DNA from 2 places in the Aquimarina discodermiae genome. Region 1 is predicted to be linked to the other one. Evidence: riboswitches for the same ligand, from Rfam matches in the RefSeq annotation. Region 1 holds a riboswitch; the other holds the start of a gene.
What was found. Region 1 has a riboswitch for cobalamin ahead of ABW636_RS10295 (TonB-dependent receptor plug domain-containing protein). Riboswitches for the same ligand answer to the same signal wherever they lie in the genome.

Region 1 (17,006 bases):
AGGTCATGATTACCAATAAAAATTTGACCTTTATCAGGTTCATAGAATTTAAGTAATAGCTTCATTAAAGTGGTTTTTCCACTACCACTTACACCTACTACAGCTGTTATTTTGTTGGCAGGAATTGATAGGTCAAGCCCTTCTAATACTGGTTTTTCGGATCCTACGTACCTGAAATCCATGTCTTTAATATCAAATCCAACTTTATCCGGAATTTCTTTGATTCTCTCTACACCAGCCTCTTCTTCATCTTCTTTATTATGGATTTCACCCAGTCGCTCTAATGATATTTGTGCATCTTGCAATTCACGTAAGAAGTTGATAAGTTGAGAGATAGGAGCATTTAATTGTCCTACGATTGCCGTAATGGCAAGCATCATACCTAGAGTGATATCTCCATCAATAACCAGTTTGGCAGAAAAGACAGTGATCAAAATGTTCTTTAACTCATTGATAAAAGCAGATCCTACGTTTTGATATTGTTCTAAAGCAAGATTTTCTATCGAAATTCTAAAAAGTTTAGCTTGCACAAACTCCCAATTCCATCGCTTTCTTTTTTCGGCATTGTGCAGTTTAATTTCCTGCATCCCGTTGACCAATTCTATCACCTTACTTTGTTCTTCACTAATTTGAGAAAAACGTTTGTAATCAAGCTTTTTACGTTTCTTAAAAAAGATAAGTACCCAGGCAAAATAGAAAAAACTACCCACTGCAAAAATTCCGAAAATAGGGACGCTGTAATAGATAAGTACAATACTAAATACAATAAGGTTGACCATAGAAAATAATACACTTAACGAAGACATTGTTAAGATCTGTTCTATTCGTTTATGATCGTTAATTCTTTGCAATAAATCTCCTGTCATTTTTACATCAAAATAGGAGATAGGTAAATTCATAAGTTTTATAAAAAAATCAGAAATTAATGAGATATTAATTCGGGTACTTAAATGAAGCAAAATCCAACTACGTAATACATCTATTAGGGTTCTACCTATAAATAGAGATAGCATCGCAATGAGTACGAGGTATACAAAATTAAGATCCTGATTTTTAATCCCTACATCGACTATACTTTGCGTTAAAAACGGAGTAATAAGCTGTAATAAACTTCCTGCCAGTAACCCCAGCACCAACTGAAAAAGAAAAGTTTTGTATTTGAATAGATACTTTGAGATGAATTTAAACCCAAATTTTTCATTTTCTTCTTCTAGATTATCATCATAAAATTTGGGAGTAGGCTCTATTAATAAAGCAACTCCTTCTTCTGTGTGTTCATCTGCATTGTTACCAATCCAAGCTTTGATAAACTCCTCTTTGGTATAGGTGATTAATCCATGAGCGGGATCAGAAACATAAATTGTCATTGTACCTTTGCGCGAGGTTTTTATGTTATAAACAACTACATAATGTACTTTGTTCCAATGTACAATACAAGGAAGCGGAACCTCTTCTAATTTGGTAAGAGAAAGTTTTACACCAAGAGATCTAAATCCAATTTGCTCTACAGCTTCGCTTAACCCTAAAAGAGAGCTTCCTTCTCTAGTGGTTTCACTCAAAGCCCTAAGTTTTGGGGTATTTAATACCCTACCATAATGTTTTGCAATAATTTTAATACACGTTGGGCCACAGTCTTTGGACTCTGCTTGATGGTAAAAAGGAAATTTTGGCATTAAACTTTTCTAATTAAAATAATTTATGTGTGTGTTATAGCTAAATCAGTTTATAATGTCATTCCAAACTAGATTTGGAATCTCATATTTCTTGGCTATTTGCATATTAAGTAAGATGCCAAATCAAGTTCATGATGACAAATAATATAGATTTTGCTATAGTACACAAAGTAAAGTAATTCTTTTTGAATGCACAGCTAATCATTACTAGGAATTTCTGTGTTAGCAGTTAAAATTCCTGAAAATCGATAAAATCAGTTGATTCTTTACAATCTATCGGGTAGTAAATGAGGAAAAAATAATAGTCGTTTGTATTAAAATTTATAAACTACGAAATTTTAAACCAGTTCAATATAAAAAGAGGGTGTTTTAACTTTTTAGACACCCTCTAAAATTTTTAAGTTTACAACTACTTTATTATTCGAAATATAAAGCAGAAGGATTATTATTTCTAAATTCCTGAAAAAAGTTTTTTGCATTAGGGTCATCATTATCTAACCAAACATTAGGTTGAGTATAAATACGAGTTGATCCACTAGTAGGTTTTGGTTGTATATATGAGGGTGCGTCTACATTGAAATAAGTAACATACCACCCATCGTTCCCACTTAATTTGATTTGTGTGGTCTCTAATATTATGTGACTAAGAGGTTTTGAAGATGATGAAAAATTTGGTGAATAATTTATTGAAAAAATATAATAATCCCATTGACCTTGTTCTCTGTCATCAATTGGGTTATCTAGTATGAAATCGGGAGATTTAAAAATTATAAATTTACCTGAATTAGAGAATACTTCAAAAGTTGCAGTAAAAGTTACATCATCATCAGTTTCTGCATTTTGTATTTGACCTGTACGTGTTGCTACTCTTATTAACCAATTAGTACTTGATGAACGATTTGAGTTTTTTTGCTTGTATTTATTTATGAAATTTTTAGCATCTTTTTCAAATTTAGCATTAGCTTCTTTTTCGGTTAAGTTCTTATCATATGATGCATGAAAGATAGGCTTTTTTAAAGCTGTAGTATGATCACTATTTATTTCTTCACGAGAGGCTTCCTGAACTTGTACAGATTCATTTTCAAATTCAGATTTTTCACAAGATGTGATAGCTAATATTCCGCATAAAATAAATGCGATTTTTTTCATTTTTTTCATTTTTTTGAGTTTTAAGATTACGATGACTGCTAGTTGGTCAGAAATATATTTATGTTACAACTAATTTATTAATTGAAATTTATGACAGAACCATTTCCAAAAATTGCATATTCATTATTTGCTTTAGGATCGTCATTATCTAACCAAACATTAGGGTTACTATGAAGATAAGCTCTTCCGCTTGATTGATTGGTTTGTATAATTGGATCTACATCAACATTAAATGTAGTAACATACCATCCATCGTTCCCATCCAAATTTAGTTTTATATAAGCTAGTTCAACCCATTTAACACGTGGTCCATATGTATTATCTATTCTAAAAATATAATAATCCCATTGCCCTTGTTCTCTGTCATCTTTACCTTGTCCATATAAATTATCTAATACGATGTCATGAGCATTGAAATAACCTAAATCTGTCAGAAATTGTGTATTGAAAGTTACATCACCATCAGTTTGTGCATTCTGTAATTGACCTGTACGTGTTGTTACTCTATAAAACCATTCATCTGTACCTGATGAACTTTTTGAGTTTTTTTGCTTGTATTTATTGATAAAACTTTTGGCATCTTTTTCAAATTTAGCATTAGCTTCTTTTTCGGTTAAGTTCTTATCATAAGTAGCATGAAATATAGGCTTTTTAGAAGCTGTAGTATGATTACTATTTATTTCTTCACGAGAGGCTTCCTGAACTTCTACAGATTCATTTTCAAATTCAGATTTTTCACAAGATGTGATAGCTAATATTCCGCATAAAATCAATGCGATTTTTTTCATTTTTTTGAGTTTTAAGAGTTTTAAGATTACAATGACTGCTAGCTAGTCAAAAATAGATTTATGTTGTTATAAAAATTTATTGCGTATTTATAATTAAAAAGCTTTTTTTAGGAGAAAGCACCTATACTTGAGTGGTCTAAACTTTTTTCATTTTTTTTCTTTTTAAATTTTCTAATGCTTGTAACCATAAATGCTAGATCGTTACATTCTTTCCAGCTGTTTGTTGTTGTAAGAATTGGTTTTAGATGTTTTACGTGTGGTAACGCAAATATCTACTGCTCTTATATTCCATTCGAAAGAAGTTTAAACCAGTCCAATAATATATCGGCAAAATTTAAAAGAGTAACCTAATAAAAATAAAGAAGTAGTTAGGGTTGTCAACAAAATTTATAAGTTATGAAATTAACAACCCTAATAATTAGTTTCTAATGCCATATTGATTATAGGCATTAGTTTCTAGTGTGTACAAAATTGAGAGGTGAGAAGGTTAATTCTCATTACAATCAACTTCAATTACTGTTTCTAAACATTCAAAATTTTCATAATCATATTTTATACAAACTAACACATCTTCACAATCGTTTAAGAAAAAATTACCTCCAGTAATTTTACTTTGTGCTTCTTTAGACAGTTTTTGTCCTGTAATTTCAAAAATAGTTTTCATAATTATTTAGGTTTTAATATTAATTGAAGTAAAGCTAAAGAATAACCAGTGTTTATTTTTTACACTTGTATATAGTGTTGTTTTGATTGTATAAAGTGTTGATTTGACTGTATAAAATGTTAGCCTAAGTATAGAAAAATGATAAATACAAAATAATTCGAACTCAAGTTCGATTGGTATTTAAAGTTAATGATTATCCGTTTTGTGTAATACTGATGTTTTCAATGTCATTCTGAATTTATTTCGGAATCTTGTTACATTCATAAGTACTATAGGGCTAAATCAGTATATAATGAGATCCCAAACTAGATTTGGGATCTCATTGTTCTAGGCTGTACAGCTGTTAACTAAGATACTGAATCAAGTTCACCATGACAAATACTATAGATTTAACTATAACTTATAACAAAAGCCTGAAACAAGTTGACAATTATGCGTTATTATGCATTGCGGACATTCAATTTAAAGTTTTAGTGCAAATAGTTTGATAGGTATAACTAGTAATCATTTACGTTATTATAAAGACAAAAATTATACACTCAACAAACAATAGTTTTATGGGTAATGTTCATTAATAGTGTTTTTTAAAACAACATTTTTCGTTTCCGTATTAATAACCATATAACTACCGGTGCGCCAATTAATGAGGTAATTGCATTAATTGGTAATGTATATTCGCTGGTGGGTAATTGTGCTATACTATCACAAATAAGCATAATAATGCTTCCGAGTAAGATAACAGCAGGTATTAATGTTTTATGATTCGAAGTATGAAATAATTGACGAGTAAGATGAGGTACAGCCAAACCAATAAAAGCAATAGGACCGGCAAATGCTGTGATACTACCCGCAAGTATTCCTGTTGCAATAATAATCAATACTCTACTTTTTTTAACGTTCAATCCAAGGCTACGGGCATAGTTTTCTCCTAGTAAAAGAGTGTTTAAAGGTTTTATGGCCAAAAGAGCAAGGAGTAAGCCTAGAATTGATAAACAAAAAAAGATGAATACATCATACCAGGAAAGGTTACCGAGGCTACCAAAGCCCCAAAAAATATATTGTTGTAATTGATCTGCTGGAGCAAAATAAGAGAGTACACTTACAATGGCAGAGGTAATACTCCCAAACATAAGGCCAATAATTAATATAGCCATAGTATCTCTTACACTACTGGAAACAATCATGACCGCTATCAAAACCAATATACTCCCCAGACTGGCAGCAATAACCAATCCCCATTTCGAAACCAAGAAAACAGACAATGATGCGGTGGCAAAGGAACTTCCTAAAATTAATAAAGCGACCCCTAAACTGGCACCAGAGCTAATTCCTAATACAAAAGGCCCCGCTAATGGATTTCTAAACAGTGTTTGCATTAATATACCTGCAACTCCCAATCCACTACCTACAATAATTGCGGTAATAGCTTTGGGTAAACGATAATTGATAATGATATGTCTCCAGGATTCTTTTTCTACTTCACCACCCACCAAACAGCTTAGGGTATCCAACCAGGGAATAAAAACAGATCCTAAGCTTATATTGGCTATAAAGCAAATGATAAGAAGCACCAGAATACCTATAAAAGCTCGTTTATATGATTTATTTTGGGTCAATTAGTCTAGTTTTTCAAAAAAATAGGGTTCATAATCTGTTAATAGTTCGGGGTGAGCAATTTTGATAATGTCTTTTAAAATTAAATCAGGTCGCATGGGCCCAAGCTCATAATATATCAAACCGCCTTTCGATCCTTTTTTTAACGACGAAGAATATACGGCTTTATTTTTAAATGCATCAAATAATGGGTATCTATGATTTTCTTGAGCAAGTTCATCTAGAGAGGTGGCATTACCTGCACCTATCCAAAGAGATGCGTTTTGACCTTTTTCGAGTACACTTTCAAAATTTAGGGTTAAACTTCCGGTTTCTTTGGTGTCGCTCCACAAATAATTGGTATGTGCATCTCTAAAAAAAGTAGATATATAACTGTTACCCCCAGGAAGATACCAGATATCTTTAAACATATTACCAGATAACACGGTTGGGGTATTCGAAGTATTGTAGGCTAACCCAACCGCTTCATTATAATTTTTTTTGATGCTCTGGAAGATTTCTTCTGCTTTATCTTCTTTGCCAAAAAACGCTGCGATTAGTTTTATCCATTCTGCTCTTCCCAATGGGTGCTCTTCCATCCAGGAACCGTTCATTACAACAGGTATTCCGGTTTTCTGAATTAGATCATAGGCTTTGATATCTCCTGTGGTCGAAAAACCAATGATGAGTTCTGGCAATAGTTCAAGAACAACTTCGGTATTTAAATTGTATTCTTTACCTAGCTCTTTAATCGCTCCTTTATCGATCAGTTCCCTGGTTTTTTCTGAAGAAATGTAATCGGTATGCGGAAACCCAACCAGCTTTTCTTCAAGCCCTAGGTATTCTAGCATGGGGATATCTGTGGTCGAGGTGACCACAATCCTTTCTATAGGAACTTGTATAAAAATGGCTGTATTTGATTTAAATGGTTTTTCGGTTCCTTTGGGATGTAAAATATAGGTTAATTCTCGCTTTGCGCCAGGCCAGGGAGTAGTGACTTTGATTTCTTTATAGGTTTCGTGGTTTTCAATTATAAGCCCAGATGCACATTCGATATGTTGCGGTGCCATATACATCACCGTAAGAGGTGTACTTTCTTTGGGTGCCTTCTTACAAGAGAACATAAACGTGGTTAGTATTGTAAAGAAGAAAATAATACGCATCAAAAATCCTTTTTTGTAAAAATAGTAAATCAGGATAAGTTATATTGTAGGATGAGGTTAATTTTAATGAATGCTATACCATAGTAGTACTATTTATTTGATAATTGAATAATTGTGTTTTGCCAAATTGATGATAAGCGTATAAATAAAAAAAGCAGCCAATACTGACTGCTTTTTGCATGGGGCGAAATTTTTATGGTATTACCTTCCTGGTCGACCATCAACATAAAAGTGTTGCGTTCTACTTTGGGAAACACAAAAAATACTATTTCTCTTTGATACTTTAAGGGTTACTTTTGACGATCTTCCTCGACGTAGTGATGCATCACGTCCTGTAGTATGACGGGTTCCTATATTATCCACTACTGTCCATTCATATTTATAATCCGAACTATAGTTTTTGGGATGTATAGATGAATAGTACTGTAGCATTTCTGTATCTTTCCTTTCTGGACATATAAGTGATGCTGGTATGGCTTTAAACTTTACTGTAGATATACCTATTTGAGTAGCACTTGCTTGATAGATAAATGAAATTTCGCCAGCGTCCGTACTGTTCCGAATTGCTTTTACACGTTGACTATTTTTTTCGACAATTGTAAAGCTTCCTGTTGCAGACCAACCTATATAAGGGCCACAAGTTTGATCAGAAACACCTACTACGGTAACACCTACATAAGGAAAAAAGCCTTCAGGGGTAATGACTACCGTTCCACCTTCGTATTTTTCAATATCCCAACAATTGATATTTTGACTGGATTTGGTAATGGTATGGATCGTTTCTTTTGATTTGTCTATGGTAAACGCCTCTTTTTGCTCAATGACCGGGAAGTGATCTTCATTGGTTTCACAGCTACTTATGAAAACAAGAAAGGCCGCTAAAAAAAATGTTTTTAAAATCTTTTTTTTCATGATGATGTGTTTAAAGTTACTTGTTTGATGAACAAATGTGTATGTTTCAAATGTAAAAGTATTGGGCGATTAGTTTTTACCTGTTTTCAGTGAAAAATAGATAGTGTCATTTTACTGAATGTAGTGTCATTTCATGGTTATCCTATAAACAAATCAGGGAGTATAATGGGACTCAGGTATTAGATTTTAATAACTTCGCCATAGGTTACATTTATGCTAAAAGAGTCTTTGAGATCTATGTTACGTAAATATGACAGTAACGCTCGTATAGGACCCGCATGCGTAATGATGATTATTTTTTCGTCAGAAAGAAGATTTAGATCTGCATAAAAATCCAACATTCGCTTTTGTAACTGTATGTATGATTCACCATTAGGTACCTTGGTAGTCACAAAATCCTTCATCCATGGATCAAGTTCTTTTGGGTTTATGGTATTCCATGATTTTAATTCCCAGTCGCCAAAATCCATTTCTTTTAATCGATTATCAAAAAAAATAGGTTTATTACAAGTTTGAGCAAGGAGTTTGCAACGTTGTAAAGGACTACAATAGATTTTAGAAATTTCTGAAATAGGAATATTTTGATGAATTTTTACTACTTCGGCATCAAAACTTTCTGTAATTCCGATATCACTTTGCCCGTAGCAGATACCTTTTTCGATATTGGGGATTGTATGTCTTACCAAATATATTTCCATAGGGCAAGAATTGATAGATAAAAAATAACTTCGCTAAGCTGTTGGACAGCACCTGCACAATCTCCTGTTTGTCCACCAATCCATTTTTTGAATTTAATTCCTAAAAATACTTTAGAAAGATACATAGGCAGTATCACTAGAAATACCCACAGATTTTTAAAAAATAGCAAAGGAATACAGCCTAAAATCAAACTTATTACCAGCGACCAACTACTTATTTTTTTTGTGGTAGGTTTTACTTTACTACTTTCAACATCACGTACATAGAGATGTGTAAAAAGTAAAGTAGTTGCTATAAAGCGACTTAGACTATGGCCAGATATGATCAGTAAAGGAATAAAATAAGGGTCCATCTCTCGTATTGCGGCAAATTTTATGGCGAGTATAAAAAGTAATCCTATGGTACCATAAGTTCCCAGCCTGGAATCTTTCATGATACGTAAAATACTATCCTTTGTCCACCCGCCGCCAAATCCATCGCATACATCTGCAAATCCATCTTCATGAAATGCTCCGGTTATGTAAATAGTCACGAACATAGAGAGAAGTAATGAGATTTCTGTAGAAAAAATAAAAGAGGCTCCATAAAACACAATCCCACCTATACTGCCCACTACGATACCTACCAAAGAAAAGTACTTAGCACTTAATTGTAGATATTCTGATTGATGATCTACCCATTTTGGACAAGGAATACGAGTAAAAAACATCAAGGCAGTAAAGAATATATGTAGTTCTTTTTTTAGCATTTTTTAACTATATGATTTAGCACTAGAGGATATTTATTTCTATAAAAATATAATAATTTCAACCATCAACCATCAACCATCAACCATCAACCACCATAGGCGTTACCCTTCAGAAACTCCGGCACTTTCAAAACTGGCCATGTTGTTAAGAAATGCAACCGAAGATTCGAGTATGGGATATGCTATAGCTCCACCAGTACCTTCTCCCAGTCGCATCCCAAGGTTAAGCAGTGGTTGTTTATTCAAAAATGCAAGCATTTTTTGATGCCCTTGCTCTCCAGAGGTATGTGCAAAAATACAATAGTCCAATATATTAGGGCAGATGGCATGTGCAACTAATAGAGCAGCGGTAACAATAAAACCATCGATAATAATTGTCATTTTGTATTCTGCGGCTTTTAACATAGCTCCAGTCATCATTGCAATTTCGAACCCTCCAAAAGTGGCTAAGGCTTCAAGTGCAGAAGAAGGAGCATACTTCTTAAATACATTCGATAGTATATTTTGTTTGATTGTGATAGCTTCAGAGGAGAGTCCTGTGCCAGCCCCTACACATTCTGCTATAGGTGTCTTGGTAAAATATGCCATTAGTAAAGAAGCAGAAGAAGTATTGCCAATTCCCATCTCACCAAAACCAATAACATTAGTTCCTTTCTTATGTGTATTGGTAATTAGTGTCCCCCCTTGTAAGAGAGCCAGATTACATTGATCAATAGTCATTGCGGGTTTTTCCTGATAATTCTGAGTTCCGAAATCAATTTTTTCATGAAGGATATCAAGCCCTTTATCAAATTGATGGTTTACTCCTGTATCAACAATTTTTAAATCAATTTGATGTTGTTTACAAAATACATTGATGGCCGCTCCTTCATTAATAAAGTTATACACCATTTGTGATGTAACCTCTTGCGGAAAAGGATTTACCTCTCCTTTTTCTGCAATACCGTGATCTCCTGCAAAAACAAAAATAGCTGGATGCTTTAATGTTGGAGTTTCTGTATTTTGAATTAGCCCGATTTGCAATGCAATTTTTTCTAAGGTGCCCAGTGCCCCTATAGGTTTTGTTTTGTGATCAATTTTGTGTTGAATTGAAGCTGCTAAGCTTTTATTATGTATGGGATGTATATCAAAATTCATATAGCTATTATTTAATTTGAACTGGGATTCCCGAAACCATTAAAGTTGCTTTGTCTGCATGTTTGGCAATATGCTGGTTCATCCATCCTTGTAGTTCTGTAAATTTTCTACCAATTTCTGTGGTTGCATGAACTCCCATTCCGATTTCATTAGAAATAATAATGATGGTAGCATTAAGATCTAATAACTTATCAAACTCTGCTTTGGCCTGGGATAGTGATTGGGTTATATTATTATCGGTATCTACAAAAAAATTGGTTAACCATAAAGTCACACAATCGATCACTACTACACTAGATTCGCTAATTACTTTAGAAAGTTCTTTTTCTTCTTCTATCGAGATCCAACGCTCGTCTCTATCTGCAATATGTCGATCTATACGTTGTTGGTGATTGTCATCCCAAATACGAGAAGTAGCCAAATAATGTGGAGTGTTGGATAGCTGTAATGCCAGCTTTTGCGCATAATCACTTTTTCCAGATCGTTCTCCTCCTGTGATGTAATAGATCATTATATTCACGTTTTAAAGAGGCTAAAGGTAATAGTATATATTATTTTTTTGCTAAAGTTTAATTCAAATTCATTAAAATATAATAAATTCGCGCCGAATTTTGGTGCTGACACCTCGTTTTGAAGTGGAAGCTTAAAAGGGAATCAGGTAAAGTGAAGTACGAAGGTAAATTTATGAGTTATAATTTTTTTGATGGTGACTCTAAAATCGTAAATCAAGACTCCTGAGCTGTTCCCGCAACTGTATGCTTAGCCTAGTAATAGGTGCTTGTTGTTATTCTCTATAGCCACTGCTTGGATCAGATAGTATTCGATGTTTTTATCAATTAAAGACGGTACAGAATGATGTTTTTTTTAGGTGGGAAGGTAAATAACAAGACGCGAGCCAGGATACCTGCCATGATTCGATAGAAGTCAAACTTTCGGGATAAAGGTTTGGGTATGGGTAAACTACATACTTTTTTCCGGTAATTGTAATTAATTAAGTAGTAAAATGATCAAGAAGAGATTTTTGGGAGTAGCATTTTTAATGCTAGGTTCCTCTGTTGTATTTGGGCAGGAAACTCAAATAGAGGAAAATGTAAACGAATTAGAAGAAGTTGTTATTTCTGATTCTAAGTTCAAGTTAAAGCGCGAGCATAGTGGTAAGGTAATTACCAAAGTAACAGAAAAAGAATTGCAACGCAGTCAAGGGCAATCGGTAGCAAATGTTTTAAGCAGGGTCGCTGGGATGGTGATTAATGGTAATACAAGCGGTGCCGGAAAAGACTTAGGCTATTTTATTAGAGGGGGACGTAATCGTCAGGTTGTAATACGAGTAGACGGTGTAACCATTAGTGATCCCGCTATTATTTCAGGAGAGTTCGATTTAAGGTTGTTATCTGTAAATCAAGTAAAGGAAATCGAAATACTAAAAGGTGCTTCTAGTACACTTTATGGATCAGGTGCTGGGACAGCAGTAGTTAATATTCTTACAAAGAAAGCAAGTAAAGAAAAGGTAACGGCAAATTTTCAATCGAGTATAGGAACCAATCAGACGAATGATGATCAGGATTATGATATCAATGAGTTTGTTAATCTGGCTTCAGTAAATGGTACATTGGGCAAGCTAACTTATTTGACAAGTTTTAGTAACCGATTTACAGATGGGATCTCTTCTGCAAAGAAACTACCAGAAGATACTTCTGTAGGTTCTTTTACCAGTGATGCGTATTCTCAATATAATGTAAATGCAAAGTTAGGATACAAGTGGAGTGACCGACTTAACATAGGTTTTTTGGGTAATCTAGATGCATATAAAAATGATATTGATGATGGAGCTGGTGTCGATGGACAGAATATTTCTGATAGCGAACAGGTAAGAGTTGGTGCCAATCTAACATATACATACCCAAAGGGGAGTATTGGTGTTGTTACCAGTTATGCGCTGTTAGAAAGAACTTTTGAAACTGCTTTTCCATCAAAATCAGAAAGTAGGTTTTATACCTACGATGTATATAACAAATATAAATTTAATAACCGATTGTATACTGTTATAGGGATCAATGGTTCAAATAGTGATTATAATGGCTTTAATGCCTCTGGTAGAGGAGAAGAGTTGATACAAACTATTAATGATAGAGAAGCCGATTTTGATATTGTAGATCCGTATGCTAATTTGGTATATGTTTCTAGTTTTGGGTTAAACGTGAATGCCGGAGCTAGATTAAATGTTCATAGCTCATATGGTACTCATGTGGTTTATACTATAAATCCATCCTATACCTATAAAATCGGAGAAAACTATCTTAAAGGGATCGCTTCTTATAGTACAGCTTATATTACTCCATCTTTATTTCAGTTGTATGCTGCTGATTTTGGGAATCAAGATCTAAAACCAGAAGAAAACGCTACTATAGAAGGAGGGGTAGAGTTTTCGTGGGCTAAAAAAATTAGAGTAAGTGCCGTATATTTTAATAGAAAAGAAAAGAATTTTGTGGATTTTGTAGATACGGGAGATTTTATTTTTAAGTATCAAAATATAGAAAATGAATTTACTACAGACGGTGTAGAATTTGAAGTAAGTTCGACACTGTTTGATGATAAATTGTCACTAAGTGGTAACCTTACTTATACCAATGTAGATGATGAGGTGTCCAGTATCAGAATCCCAGAATATATTGTTAATACAAATATTGGATATCAATTAAACAAAAAAACATATACATCGATACGTTATCAGTTTAATGATAGCCGAGACGATAGTTTTTTTAATAATATCACTTTTGCCTCAGAACCCAGGTCATTGGATTCATATCATCTTCTTGATTTCTATGTTAGTCATCAGTTATTAAAAAACCTAAACATCTATGGTAGTGTAGATAATATTATTAATGAAGAATATCAAGAAGTATTTGGTTTTAGTACAAGAGGAAGGAATGTTAGAGTCGGTTTTAATCTTAAATTTTAAGAGGCGATAAATCACTAATAAAAGATATGATATTATGAAATCTGTATCAATAAAAAATAGTGTTATTTAATTCACATTGTGGAGTTTAATTCTTCGAGGCTTGCCTCGAAATGTAAAAACTGTTTTTCAACTTGATGCCTCGTGAGCTTGCTCTGAGGTAGTTGACTTAAGAAATCATAATTGTGTAAAATAGAATAAATAAATATCCCCAAAACGTAAGTTTTGGGGATATTTTTAAGGTAATTAGTATTAAAAAAACTTAGTTAACAATAAAGTGTTCTGCTTGATGTTGAGTTTTTAAGATATAATGACCTGCTTTTAGTTCTTGTAGGTCTATGCTATTAGTAAATGTTCCTTTCTGTATCACCTGTCCTAAGGTATTGATTATCGAATAATTTTTGATTTCCAAAGTATTGGTTTCTATATTAAGGATACCATTGGTTACAGGATTTGGATAGATAGAAAAACGACCTATATTAGAAAGTTGATTTGTACTTTGTTTTGCAAAAAGAGTATTTGCAGAGGTACCACAAGCACCCAGATTAGTCCAGCTATCAGCAGTTTTTTCGTACAGGTTTCCTTGATAGGTTACTTTATCACCCACTTGATAGGTTTGTGACGAACTCCATGCTGTTACACCTTCACAAATATCATTAGAATTACCTCCAGATTGTATGTTTACCGTATAATCTTCTACTTCTCCATAGTTAAATGTACCACAAGCAGATGGTGCCGCATTGTATCGCATTATGACTCTCATTCTGGTAGCTCCGTTGGTTGCAGTTTCTGGTACAGTAAATGAACCACTTACGGGTGTGTTTTGAGTACGATCCTGAGTCCATACTTGCTCTCCTGTATCATCAAAATCTCCGTTTTGGTTGTAATCTATCCATACACTATAGGCTTCATTATATGTAGTACCAGTCCAGGTAGGAGTGATGGTAATGGTATTTGATACCCCTTTAGACAAGTTGGTAGAGATAGCAGTATGGTCTGTATAGCCACTTCCTAAAGATGAAGAATTGTCTATAGATCCTAATTGTACCCTACTAATATACTCTTCTGATGCATTATTACCGCTTGCAGTGCAATAGCTGATTTGCGAAGTTGTGGTCGTAAAATTAACAGAGGTACTATAATTTGAGTTTGTACCATCTGGACATTTACTTCTTACTTGTGCTTCATAAGCAGTAGAGGCCGTTAACCCTGTAATCGCTCTAGAATTAGTATTTGCGGAAACAGTAGTCCAGTTATTAGTACCCGTTTGACGATATCTTAGGTCATAAGTAGCACCCGATACAGTATCCCAACCTATAGTAGCCGAAGATGTATTTACATTAGAACTTGCAACATTTGCTGGTACTGATGCAGTACAATTAGAAGTACTTTCTTTAATTCCTGTAAGGATTAAAGAAAAATTTTGGCTACCTCCTACTAAAGAACCTTTATGTGTAATCGTTATAGTATAGGTTCCTGATGCATTCGCAACATCTACTCTTTCATAAGGATCCACGTTATTATCTCCTGTGCTATTTGTAGTAATACTTGTTAATTTGAATGGACTAAATGTCGAAGATCCTTTAGTTACTCTAATATCAAGATCATTTACCAGTACTGGAGTTTTAGAGTTAGTAGCACTTACAGCCGATCCAGGTCTGTCGGTCCATGATATTGATGCTAATAAAGGAGAATTTCCATCAGATTCAACTGTAATAGTATAGGTTTGTCCATTGTTTAAGGTAAGTTCTTCTACTTTAGAAGAAGATCCGTTGTTTGTGATAGCCTCGGCTGCAGCTTTTGCATTTAATAGCCCCCAACCGTGCACTGCATCTGGTCCCGATGGTCCGATGTCATCAGCGGTATGTAATGCAATACCTTTTAGAGTGGCAGCTCTCATCAGGTTGTTATTGATGTTATTGTAATGTTGTTGTAAAAGTAGTAAGGTACCTGCAACATTAGGAGAAGCCATAGAAGTTCCTGTATAGGATGCATAGTCACTATCATTTCTATGTAATGTAGAACGAACACTAGTTCCGTTACCTGTAATATCAGGTTTAATTCTATAATCATCTGTAGGTCCTTCACTACTACTACTATTAATAGTTACACTATTTAAAGTGCCATCGTTAGCGATATTAGCATCTCTGGCGTTAGCTACTACCAAATTATTTTTAGAGGTACTGTGACCTGTAAGTTTATCATATGAAGAGTTTCCGTCAAGAGGTACCGCATTTGCAGTATTATTGTTTCCATCATTACCAGCAGCAACTACCATAAGGTAGAAAGGTGCATTAAACATAATTTGATCCCATCTTCTAGACTCATCGATATAAGCACCAAACAATTGATCACGTACACTATTGGCTAAAAACCCATAAGAATGGTTAGAAACAATCATTCCGTTTGCGGCAGCGGCGGTAGCTTCAGAAGTATCACTGTTCCATCCATAACCTACTGCTTTTGCTTGAGGTGCCATTCCTTTTGCATCGGCCTGAACACCAGAGGCAACTATGGTTCCTGTTACGTGAGCTGCATGATCATTAACCCCCAAACTTTCAGACCCAGCATCTCCAATGCTAACTCGGTTATTACCTCCAGGTCCGTCATACTCTTGATGAGAAAGTCTGGCATGTCCTGCATCCCAAACATGGGCTGTCATATTCTGCCCATTAAGGTTAAGTCCTAATGATCCTCCAGAGTTAAGGTGGTTGGTTCTTGTAGACTTTGCAGCAGCAACATTAAAGGTTCTGTAATAAATTGGATTTCCATCAGCGTCTAATCTTTGTAATTCGGCAAAACTACCATCAGAAAGCGTTTTCTGTACTTCCCAATTATTGTTTTGAGCAGCTTGGATAGCTTCAGCTTTCTGGGCAGTTTCTTCTTGTTCTATATTTTGTTGTAATTCCATTAGCGCAGAATAATTACTTTGCTGTATTATTTTGGCCTTTTGTAATTGCGTTTGTGCAAATGTTATGCTGGATAAAAATAAAAATGATACCGAGAGTATAATACTTAGTTTTTGTTTGGGGGTTTGAAATTTTCCCTTTTCAAAATTGCATGAATGATTTTTTTTCATAATGAATTAATTTGTGTTAATATTTGGTTTTGGTTAAATATTTAGTTTAAGATAATCGTAAGTGTGTTTGTTGCTTCTTTTCGATATAAAAGTTGCACAGTTCTTCCATCCCAATAGATTTATAATCTATTAAGTAGTTATGAGCAGTTGCCTATCATTTAATGATGCAGACTAGATAATTACCTTTGCAAAGTATTTCTAGAAGTATTTTTGCTGTATTACCAAATACAAAATAGCTTTTGCTATTTTATTTTCTGCAATTTGGATGTAGGTTTAGAACAAGAAGCAAATTAAAGTTGAATAAGATTAGTTGTCTCTTAATTTAGTACTTCTTTCTTTTTGTTGGTAATATTATGAGTCAGATATGTAAGTATGTGCTGCCATCTTTGAGTTAGTTTAGTATAAGTGTAATTTTTGAGTTTATGTTATATAGTATTGTTAATGC
Region 2 (17,006 bases), on a different contig from region 1:
AAGTCCGGTGTCCGAAGTCTGATGCTTTTTCGAACCCTGAGGCTCTCGAAGGGTAAGGGTACCAGTAATAATGGACTTCGAGAGCCTCTGGAGAATACCATTTTGATTTTGAAAGAGGAGGTTGTTCGGCCTATCGAAAGTTTATCGTAAAATTTGAAGTGAAAATTCCGTAAAATTTCAGACTGTTTGAGCGTAGCGAGTTTCTGAAATTTAGGAATTGAACAAAAAAATTAGATAAACTTTCGTAAGCCTAGACTTTTTTGTTTCTTTTTTTGGCGATGAAAAAAAGAAAGCAATAAAATTGTTTAATATCTTGTCTTTTAATTTTGTCTCTATAACTTCTAATGTAAACTTCAATATCACTGGTCCTCTGGTTGAAGTACTCTCTAAGGGTAAAGAGCTAGTAAGAAAATTATCATAATAAACAAGCAATGCAAATAGGTAAAACGTAACAATCAAAACCCAAATGACATTAACTAAAAAGGAATGATTTCAGAAATGCGTCAGTTTGAGTGATCCGCCTTGGTGGATTGTATCGACCTTTCGCCAAGCTCAAGATGACTAGCATTTCGGTTCTAAAAAGCTATTCTCGATACAATTTTTCTCCATTTTATTACGAAAAATCACTCGAACTGATGCTTTTTATAGTATAATAGTATATTTAATATTAATCGAAACTCAGGTTTCTAGCAAACAAAAGTCCCTCTTTGAACGGCCTGCCCTGAGCTCTGTCGAAGGGGGGATTTAGGGAGATGTTCTTTGAGACCGATGCCCGAAGTCTGAAGACGGATAATCGAAATAAGAGATTTGTCCGAACCCTGAGGTGCCATACTGAGCCTGTCGAAGTACTCTCGAAGGGTGGACTTCGAGAGCCTCAGCCCACGGTGTAAGTTTGAAAGATAAACTAAAGACCCGAATCCAAAACATAAAAACAATAGATGCTGGATCAAGTCCAGAATGACATAAAACCCGAAAACGTAACAATCAGGACCTTAATGACATTAACTAAAAAGGAGTTACAACAAAAGAACCGAAAACGAATGTCACCCTGAGCTTGTCGAAGGGTATGAAATTAGCAAAAAAGAATATGCTTCGACAGTACGTGTTCTGAGCTTATCGAAGTGTAGTCAAAACACTCACGAAGGGTAAAAAAACAAAAACTATAAAATGAAATATTATTATACCTATATTATCGAATGTAACGATGGCTCATTTTATGTAGGAATGACAAATGACTTAGAACGTAGATTGAATGAACATCAAGACGGACATAAACCGAATTGTTATACCTATAACAAAAGACCTTTGCGGCTCAAATGGTTTAAAGCATATACAAATCCAAGTGAAGCAATACTAAAAGAAAAACAACTAAAAGGATGGAGCAGAAGAAAGAAAATAGCGTTGATCGAAGAAGATTGGGAGCAATTAGTAAAATATTCGAAAAATTTTACTCAATTTAAACATACTTCGACAGTGCCTGTCCTGAGCCTGACGAAGGGCTCAGTATGACCGTATAGTTTATAATTATATAAGTGCTAAATATTATTTTAAAATGAAATACAAGCACAAAATGGAACACGTATGTCACCCTGAACCTGTCGAAGGGTATTCAATTTATAAGAATATACAGTACTAAAAAGAATATGCTTCGACAAGCTCAGCATGACAATGTTAATTATATTTGACTATCCTGAAAAACAAAAATGAACACACAAACCTCCTACATACCCTGTATTAAAACCCTCTTACTTATCATAGGATGTCTCCTCCTATCCACCACTCTATCCCACAGCCAAACCAAAAACGATACCCTGGTAGTCTATAGGCACTTTAAAAAAGCAGATTCGTTACTTTTTAATTGGCGGTTAGACAGTGCAGTTGTCTATTTTAAAAAAGCATTACCCATCTATCAAGACAACAAAAACTGGGAACGGGTTGCGGGGTGTTATAATAAGATTGCAGAAAGTGAAAGGTTAAATGGTAATTATGAAGAGTCTTTAAATGCTATAAAATTAGCTTTAGAAATTTGTAATAAATACTTACCAAAAAATAACGAAGAAGAAGCTAATGCATATGACAACATTGGTAATTACTACGCTAATTATACTTCTTATAAATCAAATCATAGTACTACTAAATCGTACTATAAAAAAGCATTTGACATAAGAAAAAAACTTTTTTTAAACACAGATATACCTAAACTATATTTACATCTTAATACTGGAAATTTTTTTCGATACCAGAATAAATATGATTTAGCATTAATACAATATCATAAAGCTTTATCCGTCGCTGAAAAATTATTAGCAATAGATTCACCCAAAATTGTAATTATTAATTACTTCATTGCTATTGTTTATAGCAAAAAAGAAGAATATGATAAAGCATTATTATACTTTAATAAATCATTAAAATTTTTGAATAAAGATAGCTTTCTAATGGCACATATCTATAGTCACATTAGTGTCATTTACAATAAACTTAATGAATATGATCAGTCACTCATTCTTTTAAAAAAAAATCTACTTTTTTTAAAAAAAGAAAAAGGAAAAGACCATCCTACAGTATTTATAATTCTTAATTCAATAGGTGTTTCTTACAAACATAAAGGAGAATATGATAAGGCTCTTTACTACTATGATAAAGCTCTTAGAACTGAGAAAGGTTTAAAAAAAAATAGGAAGTATACTCTCATTACTCCAAATATCTATAACAACATAGGAGTGGTTTATAAATACAAAGGAGAATATGAAAAATCACTATATTATTTAAAAAAGTCGCTTAATTATAATTTTATAAAACTTAAGCAAGCAAATACTACAAACTATGTAATCCAAATGTATAATGAAAAAATTGCTAGAAATCATAATAATCTAGGGAAAGTTTATCGTTTAAAAGGCGACTATAATCAAGCTTTATTATATTTAAACAAAGCACTCATTTTAAGGTTGCAAATCTTTGAAAATAATCATTCGGCAATAGCCGAAACTTACAATGATCTAGGAGAAACCTATTATGCTCAAAAGAAATATGATACTGCCTTAATGCATTATCAAAGAGCGTTGAAAATGAGAACATATCGGTTAGTAGAAAAACTTCCTGACATCGCTGACTCTTATGATAACATAGGAGACCTCCATTTCGACAAAAAAGACTATGTCAATGCACTAAGTTACTACCAAAAATCATTAGATATAAGGTCGACTTTATTTAATACCAACCATCCCAAAGTAGCACAATCGTATAATAGTATGGCAAAAGCGTATGTGGCACAAAACGACTACATTAAAAGTTTATCACTTTATAACAAAGCTATCAACGCCAATAAAAACCTACAAAAACAAGATGATACAGATCACTATTTTGATCTTAACATCTTATTAAGTTCGTTACAGGGCAAAGCCCAGGTGTATAACCAATTGTATAAACAAAGTCAAAAACAAGAATACGTAACCCATGCGATCAATGCCTATCAACAAGCTGATCTACTAATCGACCAAATTCGAGGTACCTATACTGCCTATCAAGACAAAGTAGCTTTTGCCAAAAAAGCCAAAACTATTTATCATGAGGCTATGGCTACACAATTGCAAGTATATGAATTGCAAAAAGACCCAAATGCGTTGGCACAAGCCTTTTATTATACCGAGAAAAGCAAGGCCAATACACTAAAAGAACTCTTAAACAATGCTAATGCCAAAAAATATACTGGATTACCAGATACACTGCTTACCCTGGAAAAAGAACTACGTACCGATAGAGCATTTTACCAATCACAAATCACTAAGGAACATGCAAAGCAAAAAATAGATTCCACAAAAATTACACGTTATGAAAATCAATTGTTTGAGACCACCCAACGACAAGATTCATTAACCCAACTCTTAGAAAAAAATTATCCTGCTTATTACCAACTGACACATCAAAAAAAGATATCCTCACTAAAAGATATCCAACAACAATTAAATGATCATACTACGGTATTAGAATTTTTTACTGCAGATACGCTTACTTATGTGTTTATCATTTCTAAAAAACAGGTAAGTGTACAAGAATTAGCAACTCCAAATCTTGCAGAACAAGTAGCAAAGTTTCGCGATTATATTACAGATAAAGACCTGGCGGCTTATAAAAAAACAGCACATCGATTGTATCAACAACTGGTGGGGCCTATACACAATCAACTGGTAGGTGATCAATTGATCATCATCCCCGATGAGTCGTTATGGCATCTTAATTTTGAGTTGTTACTTACCACACCTACATCCACCAATAATCCTGTTAAACTCCCTTATCTGCTTAGAGAGTATGCCATCTCATATGCCAATGCAGCTAATCTGATCTTTACCAAGAATACTAATAACTATAACGATGGTGAAAAAAAGCAGGAATGCCTGGCATTTTCATTTTCAGACAGTACCCAACTAGCAAAAAATAGTAATCAACCCCATCAAATGAGCCTGGCTACCCTAAGAGATTTGGGAGATGATCTACCCGGTACCCGTAAAGAGATCAAAGCCATTTCTAATATTATCGATGGGCAATATTATTATGGGTCGCAAGCCATAGAAGCAAATTTTAAGAAAAATGCAGGGCAGTATAACATATTACATCTCGCCTTACACGGTGATGTAGACCACGAACGACCCGAAAATTCGAAACTCTATTTTACCAAAACCAAAAATACTCTAGAAGATAATCTCTTATACGGTCACGAATTATTTGCTATGGATATTCCGGCAGAGCTTACCGTATTAAGTGCCTGTAATACGGGTACTGGTAAAATTGCCAAAGGCGAGGGGATTATGAGTTTGGGTAATGCATTTCAGTACGCAGGTACCAAAAGTTTGCTATTAAGCCGTTGGGAGGTATCAGACAATACGACCCCAGAATTGATGAAATATTTTTATACCCACCTTAAAAAAGAAATGAACAAAGCCAAAGCCTTACAACAGGCAAAATTACAATACCTCGCCAATGCCGATATACATCGTACCCAACCGGTATATTGGGCTGGTTTTTATCTGGTAGGTGACCCTGCTCCTATTCATTTTGAGGATAACACGTTGCTGTATTGGGTATTGGGTATAGGTGGTATCATAGTGCTTCTTTTGATTGGGTTTTGGTATAAGAAGAAAATTGTGTAGTTGATGATTGGATTTTGGGTATCTGGTGTCGGGTGTTTGGAATAGAAGGGGGATACTTCCGACATCTGACTTCTAGCTTCAAACCCACATATTCCTAAAATGTTCTCGATACAATCTGCTTAGGCAGATTACTCGAACAGACGGAGAAACTATTAACTTCATCTATCAGCTAATAACCATTAACCAAAAACTTCAACCCCATTCAACATTCAAGTAAATTACCTACATTTGGCAGCAATTCATCTAGCAATAAAGAATGAGTTTAATGAAAAAACTACGCCCCATTATGTTTGTGGGTACCGGTTCTGATGTTGGAAAAAGTATTCTGGTTACTGGTATATGTCGACTTTTACAACAAAAAGGATATCACCCGGCTCCTTTTAAGGCACAAAACATGTCACTTAATAGTTTTGCTACTCCTGATGGATTAGAAATTGGAAGGGCACAAGCCGTACAGGCAGAAGCTTGTAAAATTGCTTGTACTACCGATATGAATCCTGTTTTGTTAAAACCATCGGGTGCTAATAAATCACAAGTAGTTTTACATGGCAAACCTATAGGGGATCAAACCATTAAAGAATATTTTTTAGGAAACAATAAAGCAGAACTCTTCGAAGAGGCAAAAACGGCTTTTTTTAGATTACAAAAATCCTATACTCCTATTGTGATGGAAGGTGCGGGCAGTATTAGCGAGCTTAATCTAAAGCATAGAGACATTGTAAATATGCGAATGGCCCATGCTGCAGAGGCCGATGTATATCTGGTGGCAGATATTGATAAAGGCGGTGTTTTTGCTAGTGTGTATGGATCGATTGCCTTGTTAGAACCCTGGGAAAGAGAACTGGTAAAAGGAATTATTATCAATAAATTTAGAGGAGATGCTTCTCTTTTTGAAGATGGAAAAAAGACACTCGAAAAATTGACAGGAATCCCCGTTTTAGGAATCGTTCCTTATGCCACCGATATTTATATCGAAGAAGAAGACTCGGTTGGACTGGCAAAAAAGAAAACCACCACCACAGATGGGTTGGTTAATATTGCGGTGGTTTTATTACCCTATATTTCTAACTATACCGATTTTAATGTATTAGAAAAAGATTCAAGAACACATTTGTTTTATACCCGTGATCCAGAAAGTATTGCAAAGGCCGATATTATCATTCTTCCGGGGAGTAAAAATACGATTCAGGATCTTTTATTTCTTAGAGAAAAAGGAATTGCACAGGTTATACTAAGAGCATATGAAGAGGAAAAAATGATCATAGGTATTTGTGGTGGATACCAAATGCTGGGGAACCAGATCGAGGATCCATTGGGGGTAGAAAGCGAGGTAAAATCGATTCCGGGATTAGGAGTTTTACCCATAGATACTCAACTTACTGCAGAGAAAACAACAACCCAATGTAATTTTAAGTTTAAAGCGTATGCTGAAACCTGCTCTGGATATGAAATACATATGGGAGTAACTACTTCTAAGGACGTATCCCCTTTAAATAATATAGGGCAGCAGCCTGAAGGATATCAACAAAAAAACTGTTGGGGGACCTATATTCATGGGATTTTGGACAATACTGTTGTGATAGAAGATATATTACGACATTTTTCTTCAGAAAAAACAAGTACCCCTTTTGATTATAAAAAATACAAAGAAGAAAACTATGATAAACTGGCAGCATTGTTAGAAAAACATATCAATATTGAAGCTATAATCTCAGAAATGCAGCATACATTATGATATACGGACACGGCGATGATGGCTATCGATATAATACCTCGTTTAAAGCAAATTTTAGCTCTAACGTTTGGTACGAAGGGACTTCAGAAAAACTACTGTCTCATCTACAAGAACAATTAGCTACTATTGCCAGTTACCCAACTCCTAATGCAGATGAGTTGGCCACCAAAATTGCAGCTCATCATCAAGTACAACCCGAGCAAATTCTGGTGACTAACGGAGCTACAGAAGCATTTTATTTGATTGCGACTCTCTTTTTTGAAAAGTGGGTGGCTATAGGGATTCCTGCATTTGCAGAATATGAAGATGCCTGTGTTCGAAACCAGATGAAGATTAGTTATTTTAATCGATCCGAATTAACAACCACTTCTTTTGATGAGGATTTGGTATTTCTTTGTAATCCTAATAACCCTGATGGGTTTAGTACCTCAGTTTCAGAAATAAAAGAACTGCTAACAACCTATCCAAAAACAGTATTTGTAATAGACGAGGCGTATATTGATTTTACTATAGAGATTGCATCTTGTGTTTCGCTTTTAGAAGCGTTTGACAACCTGATTATCGTTAAATCATTGACCAAACTGTTTACTATACCGGGACTACGATTAGGCTATATTGTATGTCCAGAAACTATAAAAACACGATTGCAGCAATCCAAAATGCCATGGAGTGTGAATACGATGGCTATCGAGGCAGGGAAATATATCTATGATCATTATGAAGCAATGAAGCCTAATATGTCTGTACTTTTGAAGTATAGTAGGATGTTGCAACAACAGGTTAATGCGATAAACGGTTTTAAGGTGATTTTTTCGGCAACCAATTATTTTTTGGTAAAACTCGATACCCCCGATGCGGCAAAACTCAAAGACTATCTGGCGCACCATCATCAATTATTGATAAGAGATGCTTCAAATTTTAGAAGCTTGGATACTCACTATATTCGTATTGCCAGTCAATGTCCTCAAAAAAATGAACTCTTAATAAATGCATTGCAAGCATGGAGTATATAGTAATCATTCCTTTACTAATTGGGTATTTACTCGATTTGACATTAGGGGATCCCAGATGGTTACCCCACCCCATACGATTGTTTGGAAACTGTATTGCTTTAGGCGAAAAAAAGTTAAATACCTCTCCATTTAGATTTGTAAAAGGAATGATCCTTACACTACTATTGGTTGCTATGGTTGCCTTATTTTTTTACTTTGTGCAGCAGGCGTTATTCTCATATCCAGTGGCCTACTTTATTTTTTCTTCGGTCTTTGTGTTTTATGCCTTGGCAAATAAGAGCCTGATCGAAGAGGGCAAAGCAGTATTTAACGCCTTGCAACAAGGATTGGATCAAGGTAGAAAACGATTGTCGTGGATTGTTGGTAGAGAAACCGATCAATTAGATGCACAACAGATAAAAACAGCTGTTTTTGAAACCCTATCAGAAAATTTAAGCGATGGGGTAATTGCGCCTTTATTTTATTATGCTTTGTTTGGTGTTCCTGGAGCGATGAGTTATAAAATGATCAATACGCTAGATTCTATGATCGGTTATAAAAATGAGCGGTATATTCGTTTTGGTAAGTTTGCTGCAAAATTAGATGATGTAGCCAATTTCATTCCGGCCAGGCTCACTGCATTTTTAATGTTATTGGTGACTGCAAAATTACATAAGATTCCGTTTGTACTTCGATACGGCAAGCAACATGCCAGTCCCAATGCTGGATATCCCGAGGCAGCGCTAGCCGCTATTCTGGATTGCAAGTTTGGAGGTCCTAATTATTATCACGAGCAATTGATAGAAAAACCCTTTATAGGAACAAATGACAGAATCTTAAAGGATCATGAAATAAAAACAGTAGCACGTATTAATCAAAAAGTAACTTTTGTAGTTGTGCTATCCATAGGGATCATTTATTATTATATCTAAATGGGATCTACAAATAAAAGATATATCATTACCGGGGGGCCGGGAACGGGAAAAACAAGTTTAATTACCGAATTACGAAAACATGGATGCCTGTGTTATGATGAAGTTTCCAGAAAGATAATAATCGAACAACAAGCATTGGGAAGTAATAAGACTCCCTGGGGAGATCTTCCTGCTTTTGTAGATTTGGTATATCGACAAACCATAAAGGAATTAGACCACCCTGTTCAAAAAAATACGTTTGTAGATCGTGGATTGCCCGATAGCATCGCATATTTATGTGCAAAATCATATCCTGTTCCTGATTATTTATTAGATTTTTTATACAAAACCTATTATAAAACGACAGTCTTTCTGGCACCACCCTGGGAAGAGATTTATATCAATGACTCACAACGGCCTCAATCCTATCAAGAGGCAGTTTGTATTCATGAGCATTTGGTAATGATCTATCAAAAGTTAGGTTTTACTATGCATGTTTTACCTCAAACAACTTTAACAAAACGTGTAGATTTTATAATGTCTATTATTTAAACAAAAAAAGTATCTTCGCCGCCGGTTTATGGTTCTTTTAGATTTATATAGTTAAATCCATATTATCTGTTATGCTGAACTTGATTCAGCATCTTATTGGAATGTATACAGCCAATAAGATGAGATCCCAAATCTAGTTTGGGATGACATACATACTGATTTAGTTATAGTAACCTGAAAGATGAAAAGGGAATTTGGTGCAAATCCAAAGCTGTTCCCGCAACTGTAATACATAGTAAAGTTATAATCATTATGCCACTGTAATAGTACGAATTATTATGGGAAGGCGATTATAATTGTGTAAAGTCAGGAGACCTGCCATAATCTATTTTTTAATATTAACTCTCGGGTAAAGAGTTAGATATAGTTGGAGCCTTGTACAAAAAATGTATTAAGAGTTCTTTTTATTTCTATGCCTTTTCCCACTTAACTTTAATTTTATCAATGAAAAAAATTATGTTTTGTGGTGTATTGGTTTTGATGAGTCTATCTGTCTTTTCACAATCCAGTACTTCCATTTTAAAAGGAATTATTAAAGATGCGAATAGCGGTTATAATATTCCTAATGTCTCCATTACTTTACTAGAACAAAATAAAAGAACGACGAGTAATACCGATGGCCATTATCGATTAAAACTCCCAACAGGTACATACAACGTTCAATATTCGGCAATAGGTTATGCAACAATTACAAAAAAAATTGTACTAAAAGCAGCAGAGCAAATACAACATATTGGACTTCATTTTTCTGAAACCGAACTATCCGAAGTTATTATTCAATCTGATAAAAACAAGGAGATAGGTGTTAATAAGGTTTCGAAAATATCATTAAAACTGAGGCCTGTAAACAGCGCGCAAGACCTATTGAAAACAGTACCGGGACTTTTTATAGCACAACATGCTGGAGGAGGTAAAGCCGAACAAATTTTTTTAAGGGGTTTTGATAATGATCACGGTACAAACTTTGCTGTTTCTGTAGATGATATTCCTGTAAACCTGAGCTCGCATGCACATGGACAAGGATATGCTGATATGCATTTTCTTATTCCCGAAACAGTAGGAGATGCCAATTATTATAAAGGTCCTCATGAGGCTACTTTGGGAAATTTTGCCGTTTCGGGAGCTGCCTTGTATACAACAAAAAGCAGATTAAACCGCAATACTCTAAAATTAGAGTATGGTCAATATGATTTTGTGCGTGCGCTAGCAATGGTTACTCTTTTGGATAAAAAGAATTTCTTGTCAAAAAACTATGAGAATGCCTATATTGCTATAGAAGGTATCTATAACAAGAGTTTTTTTGATAGCCCTCAAAATTTAAGACGTTTGAATACTTTTTCTAAATATACGCTGGATATAAACGATAAAAATACCTTAACCACATCGGTATCTACTTTTCATAGCAACTGGAATGCATCTGGGCAAATCCCCCAACGAGCCGTTTTAGGAGGAAGAATAGATAGATATGGTGCAATAGATGATAGCGAAGGAGGGGATACAGAGAGAATACATGTAAACGTTCAGCTGGAATCTAGTCTATCAGAGAAACTAAGTTTTAAAAACCAGGTGTATTATCTTTCTAATATATATAATCTCTATTCTAATTTTACATTTTTTCAGAATGATCCCGTAAATGGAGATATGATCCATCAGTCAGAAAACCGAGATGTATTTTCTTATAATGGAAAATTTTCTTTAAACACTACGTTGGGAAATTTAAGAAGTAAAACAGATTTTGGTTTTGGCGTTCAGTACAATAATAACAAGACACAATTGAACAATACTATTAAAAGAGTACCTATAGAAACTGTTAATACTTTTAAAATAAAAGAAACCAACTATAGCCTTTATCTTAAAGAGCAATTAAAACTTAGCAATAATTTTACGATACTGGCAGGAATTAGAGGGGACTATTTTACCTTTAATTTAGAAGAGCTTTTACCAGAAGCTGATAAGGATAACAATGATGCTTTTAGATTTAGCCCTAAACTTAGTCTCTTCTATGATTTGTCCAAAAATATACAACTATACGCAAAAGCGAGTACTGGTTTCCATTCTAATTATACCCAGGCTGCTGTAGAACAAAAATCCATACATCCTTTACCAAAAGTAATAGGGTATGATTTAGGTAGCGAATTTAAAATAGGTAAAAAATTAGTTGCCAACTTAGCCTCTTGGTATCTTAAAAGTGATGCAGAATATGTATTTGTTTCTGATGGTTTTGAGTTTGAAAACAAAGGACGTTCAGAACGTATCGGTGCCGAGGTCTCGTTTAGATACCAACCATTATCATATTTTTGGTTAGATACCGATGTAAACTATAGTTACGGAACCTTGCTTGATGAACCCGAAGAAGCAAATAAAATACCTTCGGCACCACGATTTACTTCGACAGGAGGGGCAACACTTAGGCTAAAAAATGGGATTAATGGATCCCTTCGCTATAGATATCTTGCAGAACGACCCTTGGTAGAAGACGAATCTGTCATAGCAGAAGAGTACTTCTTAATAGATGCAGTAATTAATTATGCCAAACCCTCTTATGAAGTAGGAATATCTATTGAAAATATATTCGATCAAAAATGGATGGAAGCAGTATTTTATGACTCTTCAAAACTTCAGGAAGAACCAAACCCGGTAGAAGATTTTCATTTTACACCAGGAACTCCTTTCTTAGCTAAATTAAGCCTAACTTATTTCTTTTAATTATGGGAAAAAACATAGCAAAAGTAACATCAACCTTTCAATTTTGTGATGGGGGTTCGTGTCGAAAAGCAAAAAGTGAAATTGCCATACGTGAAGCAAGGGCCTATCTTCGTAATCAAGGATTATGGGATGATACCCATACCATAAAAACGAGATGTAATGGGCGATGTGAGGATGCACCAACCTGGATTGTACAACCGGGTAATTATTGGTATAAAAACCTAACTCCAGAAAAAGCAATTGCCATTGTAAAATCACATACCGAAAAGAATGAGCCTGTAGAAGAACATTTATTATATAAAGAGGGATGGTCTGTATTACTTACCGATAAAGAAAAAGTTGTGACCCCCCCAGTTTTTAAACATAAAACAGATCCCGAATTAGGAGATGCTCTGGTTGCAAGAGCTTTTGCGTCTGATCAACATCTATATCCGTTGTTACAGTATTTTTTTAGAGAGCCTAAGCCAATTGCAGTACGCCAGGATACCGAGCTCATCGAGATAAGCACTCCTCATCTGGTAGATTATTCTGATGATTATCAAGTTACTGTAAAGGGAAATGAGCTTGATTTACAATTAACCATCGCCGGAATCCCTAAAGATATTTCAGAGGAAATTGCAGCTCATAAAGTTAGTGTAGCAGAAGTGATTTGGCTTAAAAAAAGGGCTATCTTTACCAAGGCAATTCGGCTTAAAAATAAGAAAGGAAAACATCTGGTTACTTTCTGGATACGCGAAGAAGATCATAGAACCTGGGAGCATGTTTTGAAGATTTATTTATCGATGTCACCAGATAAGATTAGGATAGAAGAAGAAGCTAGTATAGAGTGATTGTATAAAAAGTTTAAAAGTTCACATAATTGAGTGTTAAGAACATAAGTATATTAGGATGTGGTTGGTTAGGATTACCCCTGGCGATTGACTTTATATCCAAAGGAATTAATATAAAGGGCTCTACAACAACTGCCGATAAAATTTCTACGCTTCAGGAACACGACATCACTCCTTTTTTGCTAACTCTTGGAGAGGAATCTAAAGAAGGATACGCCGATTTTTTATTGGATAGTGAGGTGGTGGTGATTAATTTTCCGCCAAGGCGAATTCCTAACATTATCAAAATCTATCAAGAGCAGATACAAAGTATATTGCCTTATATTTCGGCAACGCAAAAGGTGATTTTTATTAGTTCTACATCGGTCTATCAAAACACAAATGATGAGGTAACAGAGGCTATTGACATACATCCCGAAAAAGAATCGGGTAAGGCAGTTGCAGCCGTAGAGCAGTTATTGCAAGAACATCTTGAGGATCGTTTAACAATTATTAGGTTAAGTGGTTTGATAGGATATGATCGTTTGCCGGGTAGGTTTTTGGCTAATAAAAAAGATGTACAGAATGGCGATGCTCCTATCAATGTAATTCATAGAGATGATTGTATTGGTCTTATCCAGGCGGTTATAGAAAAAAAAGCATGGGGCGAGATTATTAACGGTAGTGCAGATCAACATCCAAAGCGTAAAGAGTTTTATACGCAAGCAGCGCAAAACATTGGACTTACACCGCCAAGTTTTAAGAAAGAAGAAAAAATTGCTTATAAAATCATATCGAATCGCAAGAGTAAAGAATTATTAGGATATACTTATGTACATCCCGATCCATTAAAATTAATTTAATCATGTATCCCGTAGCTATTGTAGGTGCCGGCCCTGGAGATCCGGATTTATTAACCGTAAAAGCCCATAGGCTTATTGAAGAGGCCGATGTGATTCTTCATGACAACCTGGTGTCTGATGCTATTTTAGAGATCAACAAGCAAGGAGAAAAAGTCTATGTAGGACGCAAATTTGGAGATACTTCTGATCAAATAGAACGACAACAAAGAATCAATGAGTTGTTGCACACATATCATCTCGAAGGTAAAAAGGTAGTACGACTCAAATCAGGAGATCCGTATGTATATGGTAGAGCTGCCGAAGAGGCCAGATATCTTACAGAAAAAGGAACTCCTTTCGAGGTAATTCCGGGTATTTCTGCAGCATTAGCAGCTGCCAATATTTTTAATATCCCCGTTACCGAGCGCAATAAATCTAATGCCATGCTTATTTGTACTGCGCATACTGCCGATTATTCTTTTGAGCAACTTACTGGTATTGCACATATGCTGAAAGCAGGAAACACGATTTCTATCTATATGGGATTAAAAAGTTTGCACAGGATCATTCCTAAACTGCTAGAGGTTTGTAAGGATACGAATATCCCTGTTAGTATTGCATCTCGGGTATCGCGAGAAGATCAGGCAATACTTACAGGTACCTTAGGAACCATAGAGGAATTGGTAGCAGAAAGTGATTTACAAATGCCTGCTGTGGTACTTGTTGGACCAGAACCAATACATAAATAATAAGGGCGTTACCTTACAGGTCGGGCTTTCTGTTACAACTCCTCTCACGCTTAGGCGTGATGCGGGGTTTTCACGACAATCCCTAACGCAAAAAAGAGATAATTTTAGCATGCTAATGAGTTAGCTACAACAAATACTTTATGAAAAAAAATATTTTACTGTTGGATTTAGTTATTTCCATATTCGTGTTTTCTCAATCTTATGCACAAGTAAAAGGGAAAACAGAATTTAATACTCCATATGGAGATAATGAAAATGTTGGAAAGTTTATTGAAATCAATGACGCAAAAATTTACTATGAAGAATATGGGAAAGGTGAGCCTCTAATTTTAATTCATGGTTGCGGAGCTAACATTAAATCAATGAAATATCAAATTGAATATTTCAGAAATAAATATAGAGTTATAATTGCCGATAGTAGAGGGCAAGGAAAATCAGAATTAAAAACCGATTCTATAACCTATAATCAAATGGCAAATGATTGGGAAGGGTTAGTGAATCATTTAAAATTAGATTCTATAAATATTCTTGGGTGGAGTGATGGAGGTATAATTGGATTAAAAATGGGAATCAATCAAAAAGTTAAAGTAAAAAAAATTGTAGCAATGGGAGCTAATTTAAGGCCTGATACCACAGCAGTAAACAGTTGGGCTCCAAATGAAGTAAAAGAAAATTTAATGAAAGTAAAAAAAATGATCGAACAAGGTGATACATATAAAAATTGGAATTTAGAATTGCAACTTGATCAACTTTTATTGAATCAACCAAATATTAGTCATTCTGAACTTAAGAAAATAGAAATCCCTGTACTTATAATTGCAGGTGATAGAGATATTATTAAAAATGAACATTCAGTTGAGATATTTAATAATCTTACTAAAGGACAACTTTGTATAATGCCTGGAACTAATCATTGGGCTCCATCAAATAAATCTGTAATATTTAATGAAATTGCTCATAAATTCTTATCAGAATCATTTGATTATACTAAAAAATAACTGTAGTTAACAATTTACTATATTGATTATGTACCTTTTAGGAAGTAAACGCCATAGGCAAGAAACGACAAAAAACAGATAAAACGAGCCAAATAAGGTTTTTAATATACATCGAAAATGATAGTTTGGTGAGTTCTATACTTATACTGAGCTAGACCTAAGTATGACATCTAAAACAATATGATAATCACATGAAAGAAGGAATATTACTTTGTGGACATGGTAGTCGAAGAGAAGCAGCGATTACCTCTTTTAAAAAACTGGTAACGATTCTTCAGGAACGCTACCAAAAAGATTATGAGGTAGACTATGGTTTTTTAGAGTTTAATCACCCTACCTATGAGGCGGCGGTAGAACGTATGTACCTAAACGGTATTCGAAAAATATATGCTTTACCGGTGATTTTATTTGCTGGGTCACATGCAAAAAATGACATTCCGTATGAACTAAATACGCTACAGAGCTATCACGACGATCTAACCATTACAATGGCAAAACATATTGGGGTGAGCTCCTTTTTGTTAGATCTTGCTGTTAAGCGTATCGAAGAAACTGAAGCCACCTTATCTCCTCTTGATCGTAAGGAAACTTGTTTGGTCGTGGTAGGTAGGGGTACAACAGACCCCGATGCCAATAGTGATGTTTGTAAACTAACCAGCATGCTTTGGGAAGGAATGGGGTTTGGGTTTGCCACCACCGCTTATAGTGGTACGGCATATCCCAAGGTAGATGAATCATTACAAATGATAGAAAAATTAGGTTTTAAGCGTACCATTGTTATTCCGTTTTTCTTTTTTACAGGGGTTCTATTAGAACGTATTTATGGTCATGTAAATGATATGAATATTTCTTCTGATCTTGAATATATCTATACCGATCCTTTTGGTACCGATGAATTGCTTATGAAAGCGTTTGACGAACGACTAGAAGAAGCCAAAACAGGAACTGCCTATATGAATTGCCAACTTTGCAAGTACAGAAAACAAGTAGTAGGTTTTGAACAAGACTATGGTAAAGAACAAATTGGTCACCACCTAAATGTAAAAGGAATTTTATTTGAAGAAGATGAAAAGCCGGGTGAAGTCAAAAACTCTTTGGGTAGTAAGATTAAAAAAGTATTGGGTATTTAATGAATACGAGTATCAGACATTATTATGAATAATTGCATATTCTGTAACATAGTAAAAGGAACGGCAAAGTCTTGGAAAGTGTATGAAACCAAAGATACATATGCTTTTTTAGATATTCATCCAGCTAGCAGGTATCATACTTTGGTGATCCCCAAAAAGCACTACACTAATATGTTTGATATTCCAGAAGAAGAGCTTGCAGCAGTGATCACTACTGTAAAAAAGGTAGTTAAGTTGTATGAAGAAAAGCTGGGATTTCGAAACATCCAGATCATAAGTAATTCTGGAATAGAAGCGCAACAAGAAGTATTTCACTTGCATTTTCATATTGTACCCAGAAAAAGAGGAGATGGCCAAAATATTAGACATAGTACGCATTCTGAGTGGGTACGTGATTTTGATGAGATGATAGAAAGGGTTAGGTAGTATACC

Region 2: another riboswitch for cobalamin. It lies ahead of ABW636_RS03185 (TonB-dependent receptor); the one in region 1 lies ahead of ABW636_RS10295 (TonB-dependent receptor plug domain-containing protein).

Annotation. Positions count from the first base shown of each region.
Region 1 is NZ_JBFMKP010000014.1:4,504-21,509, reverse strand. It holds gene ABW636_RS10350 (peptidase domain-containing ABC transporter) at 1-1,673, opposite strand, end outside; gene ABW636_RS10345 (hypothetical protein) at 2,091-2,822, opposite strand; gene ABW636_RS10340 (hypothetical protein) at 2,900-3,610, opposite strand; gene ABW636_RS10335 (hypothetical protein) at 4,098-4,274, opposite strand; gene ABW636_RS10330 (FecCD family ABC transporter permease) at 4,859-5,890, opposite strand; gene ABW636_RS10325 (ABC transporter substrate-binding protein) at 5,891-7,030, opposite strand; gene ABW636_RS10320 (hypothetical protein) at 7,232-7,942, opposite strand; gene cobC (alpha-ribazole phosphatase) at 8,122-8,640, opposite strand; gene ABW636_RS10310 (adenosylcobinamide-GDP ribazoletransferase) at 8,622-9,389, opposite strand; gene cobT (nicotinate-nucleotide--dimethylbenzimidazole phosphoribosyltransferase) at 9,492-10,526, opposite strand; gene ABW636_RS10300 (bifunctional adenosylcobinamide kinase/adenosylcobinamide-phosphate guanylyltransferase) at 10,534-11,037, opposite strand; cobalamin riboswitch at 11,122-11,452, shown strand; gene ABW636_RS10295 (TonB-dependent receptor plug domain-containing protein) at 11,530-13,485, shown strand; gene ABW636_RS10290 (S8 family serine peptidase) at 13,745-16,561, opposite strand.
Region 2 is NZ_JBFMKP010000004.1:6,197-23,202, reverse strand. It holds gene ABW636_RS03215 (GIY-YIG nuclease family protein) at 1,168-1,509, shown strand; gene ABW636_RS03210 (CHAT domain-containing protein) at 1,704-5,147, shown strand; gene ABW636_RS03205 (cobyric acid synthase) at 5,413-6,882, shown strand; gene ABW636_RS03200 (pyridoxal phosphate-dependent aminotransferase) at 6,879-7,895, shown strand; gene cbiB (adenosylcobinamide-phosphate synthase CbiB) at 7,883-8,806, shown strand; gene ABW636_RS03190 (AAA family ATPase) at 8,807-9,340, shown strand; cobalamin riboswitch at 9,491-9,677, shown strand; gene ABW636_RS03185 (TonB-dependent receptor) at 9,785-12,046, shown strand; gene ABW636_RS03180 ((2Fe-2S) ferredoxin domain-containing protein) at 12,049-12,876, shown strand; gene ABW636_RS03175 (Rossmann-fold NAD(P)-binding domain-containing protein) at 12,906-13,718, shown strand; gene cobA (uroporphyrinogen-III C-methyltransferase) at 13,721-14,446, shown strand; gene ABW636_RS03165 (alpha/beta fold hydrolase) at 14,587-15,444, shown strand; gene ABW636_RS03160 (sirohydrochlorin chelatase) at 15,636-16,574, shown strand; gene ABW636_RS03155 (HIT family protein) at 16,599-17,000, shown strand.